DNA from 3 places in the Paractinoplanes abujensis genome. Region 1 is predicted to be linked to each of the others. Evidence: riboswitches for the same ligand, from Rfam matches in the RefSeq annotation. Region 1 holds a riboswitch; each other region holds the start of a gene.
The links. A riboswitch is a leader RNA that binds a small molecule or an ion and turns the genes downstream of it on or off. The one in region 1 is predicted to bind S-adenosylmethionine.

Region 1 (3,263 bases):
GGCTGATCCGCCGCGAGGAGTGCGCCACCGACAGCCGGGGTCACGAGGTGGTGCTCACCCCGGAAGGGCTGGCCGCGTTCCAGGCGGCGACCCGGCCGCATCTGCGCGACATCCGCGAACTCTTCGTCGACGCGCTGACCCCCGAACAGCTCGCGGCGGCGGGCGAGATCGCGGCCGCCCTGCGTGCCCATCTCGTACGGGGGTAGAAAGGTCGGCATGGCTCGTATCGCGGTGACCGGAGGCAGCGGCAAACTCGGCCGCGCCGTCGTCAAGGACCTGCTCGACCACGGCAACGACGTGGTGAACCTCGACCTGGCGCCGGGTCCGCCGTCGGCGGCGTCCTACACGCGTGTCGATTTGTCAGACTTCGGCCAGGCGGTCTCCGTGCTGACCGCCGTCGACGACCGCTACGACAAGATCGACGCCGTGGTGCACCTGGCCGCGATCCCCGCCCCCGGCCTGCTCCCCAACGCGGCCACGTTCCACAACAACATCACGGTGACGTACAACGTCTTCGCCGCCGCCCGTACGGCCGGCATCAAGACCGTCGTGTGGGCGTCCAGCGAAACCGTGCTCGGCCTGCCCTTCGAGACCACGCCGCCGCCGTACCTGCCGGCCGACGAGGAGTACCCGGCCCGCCCCAACTCCTCGTACTCGCTGGCCAAGCACCTCGAGGAGCAGATGGCGGCCCAGTTCTGCCGCTGGGACCCCACGCTGACCATGGTCGGCCTGCGCTTCTCCAACGTGATGGAACCCGGCGACTACCAGGACTTCCCCTCGTACGACGCCGATCCGCACCACCGCAGCTGGAACGCGTGGGGTTACATCGACGCCCGCGACGGGGCCCAAGCCGTCCGGCTGTCCCTGGCGTACGGGAAGCCGGGTGTCGAGATCTTCGTGATCGCCAACGCCGACACGGTGATGGCCCGGCCCAGCACCGCCCTGGCGGCTGAGGTCTTCCCCGACCTGCCCCTCAAGAAAGACCTCACCGAACACGAGACCCTGCTCTCCATCGACAAGGCCCGCCGCCTGCTCGGCTACGAGCCCGCGTTCAGCTGGCGTTCGTAGGGGATTTTCTCGCCGGCCTCGACGGGGACGGGGAGTTTGTTCTCCGCCGGGGGCAGGGGGCACGTGGCGAAGTCGGTGTAGGCGCAGGGCAGGTTGGTGGCGCGGTTGAAGTCGAGGGTGACTGTGCCGTCGGAGGCCGGCTCGGCGATGGCCAGGCTGCGGTTGGCCGCGTACGTGGTGATGCCCGACGTCTCGTCGGTGAACAGGGCGAAGAACGATCCCGGGGTGCGGCCGTTGAAGACTGTGAGGGAGAGCGGGGTGCCCAGGGCCTCGAACTCGACGACGCCGGGGGACTCGTAGATGTGTTCCAAACCCTCCACGGCGGCGCCCACCGTGACGTCCTGCGGGGTGTCGAAGGGAACGTAGCGGCCGGTCAGCTGCCACTTGTCGGTGGGCTCGTACGTGGGGGTGCCGCGGAACCGGGTGCGCAGCGCATTGCCGGGGTGGCGGGGGCGGACGATGTCGAAACCGCCGCGCTTGGCCACTTCGATGACGGCGTCGCCGGCGGTGGCGTTGCGGCCGCCGCGTTCGGGGAGGACGCCGAACTCGTGGCGGCCGGTGACCTCCGTGCCGTCGACGGTGAGTGACTCGCCGGGGGCCAGCGTGACGACCGGGCCGGCCGGGCCGGTGCTCCACTCGCCGGGGGCGTCGGGAAAGCGCTGCGGGGTCGCGGTGAGGAAGTTGAGGCTGGTGACGGCCAGGAATCCATGCGGGTCGGCGAGGGTGCGCTCGTGCTCGGCGTGCCACTCGGCCCAAAGCTGCTCGTCCATGCGTTCAGCCTATGCCTACTTGACCGATAGGAGTTACGTGATGCTAGCCTCTTCGGAAGGTCATGAGTGCCAGCGCGTAGCCCCGGCTTGCTGGCCGGCAACCCTTGCGTTCGCGATGGGGTGCCCCGGGTGAGGACCAGGTCTGCGCCCGGCCGGGCGCAGGCAAGCGCGAGCCTCCGGAGGCCTTGCTGTGTCTGACCGTCTCGATGTCGTCGGCGCCGACCTGACCGTGGGCGGGCAACGTTTCGTTCACCTCGACTACGCGGCCTCGGCGCCCGCTGTCCGGGCCGCGGCCGACGCCGTACGGGATCTGCTCCCGTATTACGGCAGCGTGCACCGCGGCGCGGGGCTGCGGTCGCAGCGGTCGACGCTCGAATACGAGCGGGCCCGCGACACCGTGGCCGAGTTCGTGGGCGCCCGCGACGGCGACAGCGTCATCTTCACGCGCAACACGACGGACTCGCTCAACCTGCTGGCCCGCGCGCTGCCCGAGGGCACCACGACGATCGTGTTCGACGGCGAGCACCACGCCAACCTGCTGCCCTGGCCGTCACCCGTGCGCCTGCCCGCGCCGGCCGATCCCGACGCGGCGGTCCGGGCGGTGCGGGCCGCTTTCGAGTCCGTACGGGGTCCCGCGCTGCTCGCCGTGACCGGCGCGAGCAATGTGACGGGGGAGATCTGGCCGGTGCGGGAACTGGCCGACGTGGCTCACTCGTACGGGGGAAGGGTTCTGCTCGATGCCGCTCAGCTGGCGCCGCACCGGCCGGTGAACCTGAGCGAACTGGGCACGGACTATGTCGCCTTCTCCGGGCACAAGCTGTACGCGCCGTTCGGGGCGGGCGTGCTGGCCGGGCGGAGCGATTGGCTGGACGCGGCCGAACCGTACCTGCGCGGCGGCGGCGCCAGCCTGTCCGTCGGCGACCACGACGTCACCTGGGCCACCGGACCCGCGCGGCACGAAGGCGGCACCCCCAACCTGATCGGAGCTGTCGCTCTGGCCGCCGTATGCGAGGCGCTGATGCAGGCCGATCGCGCCGAGCTGGACGACCATGAGCGTTCGCTGCTCGCTTCGCTCCCCGACGGTGTCACCCTCTTCGGCGGACGGCAGCCGCGCGTCGGCATCGTCTCGTACGCCCTGCCCGACGCGGTCGGCGTCGCCGATCGGCTGGGGCGTGAACACGGCATCGGCGTCCGGGCGGGAATGTTCTGCGCCCACCCGCTGGTGCGGCGCCTCGGCGGTGGCGGCGACTGCGGAACCGGCGGCCTGCTGCGCGTGAGCTTCGGCTTGGGCACCACCCACGACGACATCGACCGGCTGTGCGGCATTCTGTTCCCATGACTCAACCGCGCGCCGTGGCCGTCGTGATCTCCGAGGGCCGCGTCCTGCTGATGAAGCGTTACCTGCAGCGGCCCCGGCCGTGCGTG
Region 2 (3,263 bases), 6.1 Mb from region 1:
CCACCCCGCGTCGCGCCGCGGCGCCCCACCACAGCGCCGCATCGGCGGGGGTCTGCATGTCACGGTTGATCTGGCACCGAACTGAAATTCCACGCCGTCGGCAGATCGCCGCCGCACAACGCGCATGTGAAGTCACCGTCGCGCACGATGTTGCGCTCGCCGCAATCCGGGCAGCGCCGGAAGGTCAGCTCATGAGTGAAGCCGCCGGGGTGGGCTGTGCCGAGACGGTCGAGTGCCGCGGCCACGGCCGGCCAGCAGTCCGGGTCCGGGCAGTAGCCGGTCGACTGGTTCGACACCTCGACCACCCGCCGCTCGCCGTCGAATGTCATCTCACCGGCCGCCAGCACGTCCTGCCCATCGGCCAGAACGACGTGTTCACTCCGGCGCGGCGCCAGTTTGAGCCACCCGTCGACCCCGACGACGAACGTCAGCGGCTCGTCCGGGAGCCGTCCCGCGGCGTCGAGACGGACCGGCTCCACGCGGCCGGCCGACTCCTGGATGTCCGCCGGCCCCACATAGCGATAGCGCCTCACCCCGCGACGCTATCCACCCCGCCACCGACAGGGCGACCTGATTAACGCCGACCGGTAGGCCCGCGACGACGACTCGTTGGCAGGACGGGCTTGGGCGGGGGAGGCCGACTGAGCGGATACCTCGGATGGCCGAGTGGGGCCGCGGGCTCAGCGGGTGCGAGCGGCACCGGGCGGGCGCGCCTGGCGCGGGCGGGCGCGCCGGGTGCCGGGCGGGCGCGCCGGGTGCCGGGCGGGCGCGCCGGGTGCCGGGCGGGCGCGCCTGGCGCGGGCGGGTGCGCCGGGTGCCGGGCGGGTGCGCCTGGCGCGGGCGGGTGCGAGCGGCGCCAGGCAGGTGCGCGGGGCACAGGCGGATACCGAGCCGGCGTCAGCGCTTTCCGATGGCTGTTGGGCGGACCACGAAGATGACGCGGTCCGGGGCGTCGGTCGGGGGCTTGGTGCCGAACGGAGCGTCGTAACGCTCGGCCAGCTCGACGAAGAAGTCGCCGTTCGGGTCGGGGTCGATGCGTTCCACGACGCCTCGTACTTCGATATAGCGATACGGGTCGGCCGGGTCGACGATCGAGAGGGAGACGGCGGGGTTGGCCGTGACGTTGCGGAACTTGCGGCGGAAGTTGGTGTGCGTGAAGCGCAGGAACTGACCGTCCCAGCTGAACCACATCGGGTTGACCTGCGGCGTACCGTTGTCGCGCACGGTGGCGAGGTGACCGATCAGGGGCCGCTCCAGCAGGTCGAGGAGCTCGTCGGGGATGATCCGGGTTTCAGACGTCACGGTCGCACACTCTACCCAACCTATGGGCATTGTGGGTTCGTCGGCGGGTGGCCGAATATTCGCGTCGGCGTGGGACTGCTATGGTCCGACGGGTCACGAGTGCCAGCGTCAAGCCCCGGCTCGCTGGCCGGCAACCCCCTGTGGTGGGTGGGTGCTCCGGGTGATGACCAGGTCCGGCGCGCAGCGTGCCGGGCAAACCACGACTCGGGAGTGCGCTGTGACTCTGCCCCGGCCTGTCCTTGAAGGTTCCCTCGTACGGCTCGAGCCGCTGACCCCCGCGCACGCGGCCGACCTGGCCGCGGCGGCCGCCGGTGATCGTGGGTCGTTCGGCTGGACCTGGGTGCCGCAGCCCGGCGAGGTGGACGACTACATCGACCAGCAGCTCGGGCGGGCGGCCCAGGGGACCATGACTCCGTATGCGCAGATCGCGCTGGACACGGGCCGGGCCGTCGGAGCCACCGCGTACTGGGATCCGCGCCGCCGCCCCGAAACCGGTGACCTGTATGCGATCGAGGTCGGCTTCACCTGGCTGGCCGCCGCGGCGCAGGGCACCGGCATCAACACCGAGGCGAAGCTGCTGCTGTTCGCGAACGCCTTCGACAACTGGCGCGTCGAGCGGGTCGATCTCAAGACCGACGCGCGCAACGTTCGTTCCCGGGCGGCGATCGCGGCGACCGGCGCGACCTTCGAGGGCGTCCTGCGCCGCTGGTCACGGTCGTGGGTGCCGGGTGAGGAGGGCCGGTTGCGCGACTCGGCGATCTTTTCGGTCATCGCCCCGGAATGGCCCGCCTGCCGCGCCCACCTGCGGCAACGGCTGGCCGCCAGGACGGGGCAGCGCAAGGACTCAGCGCGATGAGGGACTGGCGGTCCTGGTTCGAGTTCGGCCGCACGCTGCCCCTGGCGCCCGGCGTCCACGCGCCTTCCCGGTTCTCGGCGCTGCTCGCGGCCGCGTTGCAGGACTGCGGCGACCGTACGGTGATCGATGCGGGCTGCGGCGCCGGCCTGATCACCATCGCGGCGTTGCGGGCCGGCGCCCGGCACGTGATCGCGATCGACTCCGATCCCGCCGCGGTCGAGCTGACCCGGCGCAACGTGGCCGAGACCCTGGGTGTGCAGCCCGTGGAGGTCCTTCGCCTCGACTTCCGCGAGCTGGACGAGCTCGACGCCGACCTGCTCGCCGTCAATCCGCCGCAGCGCCCCGCGTCCACCCTGGAGGCGGTCGAGCCCGACCAGCGCCACCTGCACGTGGGTGGTGGCGCCGACGGCCTCGACACGCTGCGCCTCGTGCTGAGGCACACCAGAGCGGCCACCGTACGCACCACCGCCGCCGACACTCTGCCGATCCGCTCGGTGCCGGCCGTGTCGCGTCGCCGGGTGCTCACCGCCACCCTGCCGATGCACCGGGCCTGGCACCCGCTGACCGGACCGGAGGCCCCGGTCAGCGTCTGGGAGCTGCGCCGCACCCCCGTCTCGACGGCAGGCTCCCGGCCGTGAAAGCCGGCTACTACCCGGAGTCCGGTCCGCCGGGCTTTCTGGCCGCCGCTGCCGCGCAGGCCCGCTTGGTCCTGGCGGCCGGCGACCCCGACGCGACGTACGAGGCCGGCTTGGACTTCGCCGGGCTGGCCGGACGGGCCTTGGGCGCGGCCCCGGCGGGCGAGCCCATCGCCGACTTCCCGGCCGCCCTGAGCTGGATCTGGGGTTCGCTCACCGACGAGATGGACGCCCCCGGCCGCGGAGCACCGGACCAGGGCGCGGCCGCGGTCCGGCACATGCGCCGGGCCGCCACCGAATGGCTCGAGGTGCTCGGCTCCCCCGTCCCGGGTGCGGTTGCCGCCTACCTGGACCGCTGGCTCCACGAGGAGTGCGGCTACGAGCGGCCCTGATCGGAGCCGGGCGGAAAGCGACAAGCACCACATCGTGCGGGGTGTCACGATTCGGTGCCGGGCGAACGGTCGACAGCG
Region 3 (3,263 bases), 1.6 Mb from region 1:
GGGCGCGGCCCACGCCGTGACGTCGATGCTCAGGCAGCACAAGCAGGTCCAGCTCGACAATGTCCAAATTGTCGAGTTGGGGGAAGTTGAGCTCGAGATAGCCGACCGGCTTGTCGTCGAGGTAGCCCAGATAGCGCTCGATGAGCGCGCCCGGTGGCGGATTGTCGAAGGTCTTGAGGAAGTTTCGCCGGATCGAAAAGGGAATGTCCGGACAGTCGTGATGTGCTGTAACGCTCGCAATGTCGTAGACGATCTCGTAAGACGTCAGAGGACCGGCAGATACACGCATGGCCGCCACCCTTGCGGGCGGCGGCCATGAACGCGAGCGATTTATCGCGCCGTCACGGGACGGAAGTTGGTCGGGAGAACGGACGCACAACGCCTCCGGCGCTGGGTCGTTGGGCCCCTCGAGAGATTGTCGCCAAGCTCGAAGGTGAGGGGCCGCGTACGGCGCCGCGCCCTCCCGCAGAGAGCATCTTGCCGATCCCGGTAACCCGGCGCAAGTCCTCGCGGGATGGAATTCTCACTTGACGCCGGACGGTCAGTTACTCACCGTCATCATCCCAGGAGGCCGGCCTCGCGGGCGCCCTTGAGCGACGGCTTGATCCGGTGGGTCGGTCCGACCAGTTCCGAGATCGCGTCCAACGTCTTGAGACCCTCGCCGGTGTTGTAGACGACCGTCTCCTTCTCGGGGTCGAGCTTGCCGCTCTCGACGAGCTTCTTGAGCACGGCCACGGTCGTGCCGCCCGCGGTCTCGGCGAAGACACCGGTGGTCTCGGCCAGCAGCCGGATGCCGGCCCGGATCTCGTCGTCGTCGGCGTAGTCCATCCAGCCACCGGTGCGCCGGACGGCCTCGATCGCGTACGCCCCGGCGGCCGGGTCGCCGATGTTGAGCGACTTCGCGATGCCGGTCGGCTTGACCGGGGTGATCTCGTCGGTGCCGCTCTGCAGCGCCGTGGCGATCGGGTTGCAGCCGGCCGACTGCGCGCCGAAGACCGTCCAGCCGTCCTCGGGCGCCTCGCACAGCCCGATCTCGACCAGCTCCGCGAACGCCTTGTCGACCTTGGTCAGCAGCTCGCCGGAAGCCATCGGGATGACCACCTGAGCCGGGATGCGCCAGCCGAGCTGCTCGGCGACCTCGTAGCCCAGGGTCTTCGAGCCCTCGGCGTAGAACGGCCGGACGTTGACGTTGACGAACGCGGTGTCCTCGAACTCGTCGGTCTCGACCAGCTCACCGCAGAGCCGGTTGACGTCGTCGTAGGAGCCCTCGATGGCCACCAGGTCGCCGCCGTAGACCGCGGTCGTGACGACCTTGCCCTGCTCCAGGTCGTACGGGATGAAGACGATGCTGGGCGCCCCGGCGCGAGCGGCGTGCGCGGCCACCGAGTTGGCCAGGTTGCCGGTGGAGGCACAGGCGAAGCGGGTGAAGCCGAGGCCCCGGGCCGCGGTCAGCGCGACCGAGACCACGCGGTCCTTGAACGAGTGGGTCGGGTTGGCCGAGTCGTCCTTGACCCACAGCGGCGCCCGCAGTCCGACCGCGGCGGCCAGGGCGGGCGCGCTGACCAGCGGGGTCAGGCCGGGGTCGAGGGTGACCCGGGTCGCCGGGTCCTGACCGGCGGGCAGCAGGCCGGCGTAGCGCCAGATGTTCTGCGGGCCGGCTTCGATCTGCTCACGGGTGACCCGCGCGAGGAGGTCGGCGTCGTAGGCCACCTCGAGCGGGCCGAAACACTCGTAACAGGCGTGCTGGGCGATCAGCGGGTATTCCGCTCCGCAGGCACGGCACACGAGACCCTTGGCGGGCGAGGCGGAGATAGCAGCGGGTGCGTTGACGGTAGACGTCATCGAGGCCTTCCCTCTCATCTTTCCCCAGGTCGGGGACGGAATTAGCACCTGCCGCGCGCGGCCTCGTCGTCGAGACTGCACGGTGGTTGCCGGGGCTTCACAGGGCCGTATCCCTCTGCCCCTCTGGATGAGGTATTCAGTTGTGTTTCCAACACCTTACGACGGGATCCCGCGTTTCGGCACGCGCGATCCGAAGGTGTGAGACAGACCCCTGCTACGAGGTGATGTCCTTCCGGGTGAAGCGCCAGAACGCGACACCCCAGCACACGGTGGCGTAGATGACGGCGCTGATGGCCCCCTTGACCAGGTCGTCCGTCTGCACGGGAGTGGAGAGCAGGCCCATCCAGGCGTCGCTGTAATGCGTGGGCAGCGCGTTGCGGATCACCCCGAGCGCCGTGATCTGGTCGAGGATGCTGGACAGGATCCAGATCATCACCGCGCCGCCGACCGCGCCCAGCGGGGCGTCGGTCAGGGTGCCCAGCAAGAACGCCAGCCCGGCCACGACCAGCATGGTGACGGCCAAATAGCCGGCGATCCCGAGCAGCCGCAGCAGACCTGCGCCGGGCGCGATCTCGGCCGCGATCGTGCTGCCCAGCGGGTGCCAGCCGTAGCGCAGGGTGCCCGCGAGCAGCCCGACCCCGGTCAGCACGAGCAGCGCCACCGCCGAGTAGGCCAGCGCCACCATCAGCTTGACCGCGAGCAGCCGGGCCCGCGGGACCGGCACCGCCAGCAGGTAGCGCAGGCTGCCCCAGCTGGCCTCGCTGGCCACCGTGTCGCCGCAGAAGAGCGCAACCACCACGACCAGCAGGAATCCGGCCGACACAGCCAGGCAGAACAGCGCGAAGTTGAGCCCGCCCGAGGTGGCCAGGTCGACCAGGCTGCCGAAGGCGCCGCCGTCGCCGTCCTCGTCGCCGCCGCTGTCGAACTCGAAGGCGATCAGGATGATCAGCGGCAGCACCGCCATGAAGCCCAGCCCGAGCTGGGTGCGCCGGCGCGAGGCCTGCCGCCGCACCTCGGCCCAGACCGGCAGGGTGCGCGACGGCCGGTAGCCGGTCGCGCCGGCACTCACATCAACGCTCATCGGTCTCCACTTCCCCGCGAGTTCTCGCCGACCAGGGCGAGGAAGGCGTCCTCGAGGCGGCGCCGCGGCACCACCCGGTCGACCGCGACGCCCGCCCGGACCAGCGACGCCACCACCTCGGAGCGGGGCGTGCCGTTCATCTCGACGATCAGCCCGGACGGCCCGTCGGGCAGCACCGAGCGCACGCCCAGCTCGTCCAGCACCCGCTCGGCGGCCGGCACGTCGGACACCTCCAGCTGCACCGACGGGGAGTCGCCGACGATCTCCTCGACCGGACCGGACGCGACGATGCGGCCCTTGTTGACCACGACGGCGTGCGTGCAGGTCTGCTCGACCTCGG

Region 2: linked by a shared signal. The riboswitch ahead of BKA14_RS12335 (GNAT family N-acetyltransferase) and the one ahead of BKA14_RS40775 (aminotransferase class V-fold PLP-dependent enzyme) in region 1 are both predicted to bind S-adenosylmethionine.
Region 3: linked by a shared signal. The riboswitch ahead of thrC (threonine synthase) and the one ahead of BKA14_RS40775 (aminotransferase class V-fold PLP-dependent enzyme) in region 1 are both predicted to bind S-adenosylmethionine.

Annotation. Positions count from the first base shown of each region.
Region 1 covers NZ_JACHMF010000001.1:8,834,090-8,837,352, forward strand. The annotation lists gene BKA14_RS40760 (MarR family winged helix-turn-helix transcriptional regulator) at 1-206, shown strand, start outside; gene BKA14_RS40765 (NAD-dependent epimerase/dehydratase family protein) at 217-1,068, shown strand; gene BKA14_RS40770 (DUF1684 domain-containing protein) at 1,038-1,838, opposite strand; SAM riboswitch class IV at 1,897-2,013, shown strand; gene BKA14_RS40775 (aminotransferase class V-fold PLP-dependent enzyme) at 2,029-3,177, shown strand; gene BKA14_RS40780 (NUDIX hydrolase) at 3,174-3,263, shown strand, end outside.
Region 2 covers NZ_JACHMF010000001.1:2,758,452-2,761,714, forward strand. The annotation lists gene BKA14_RS12325 (TFIIB-type zinc ribbon-containing protein) at 60-533, opposite strand; gene BKA14_RS12330 (PPOX class F420-dependent oxidoreductase) at 898-1,302, opposite strand; SAM riboswitch class IV at 1,394-1,507, shown strand; gene BKA14_RS12335 (GNAT family N-acetyltransferase) at 1,520-2,158, shown strand; gene BKA14_RS12340 (50S ribosomal protein L11 methyltransferase) at 2,155-2,796, shown strand; gene BKA14_RS12345 (hypothetical protein) at 2,793-3,185, shown strand.
Region 3 covers NZ_JACHMF010000001.1:7,267,849-7,271,111, reverse strand. The annotation lists gene BKA14_RS33270 (GNAT family N-acetyltransferase) at 1-289, opposite strand, end outside; gene thrC (threonine synthase) at 559-1,842, opposite strand; SAM riboswitch class I at 1,854-1,976, opposite strand; gene BKA14_RS33260 (ABC transporter permease) at 2,057-2,923, opposite strand; gene BKA14_RS33255 (alpha/beta fold hydrolase) at 2,920-3,263, opposite strand, start outside.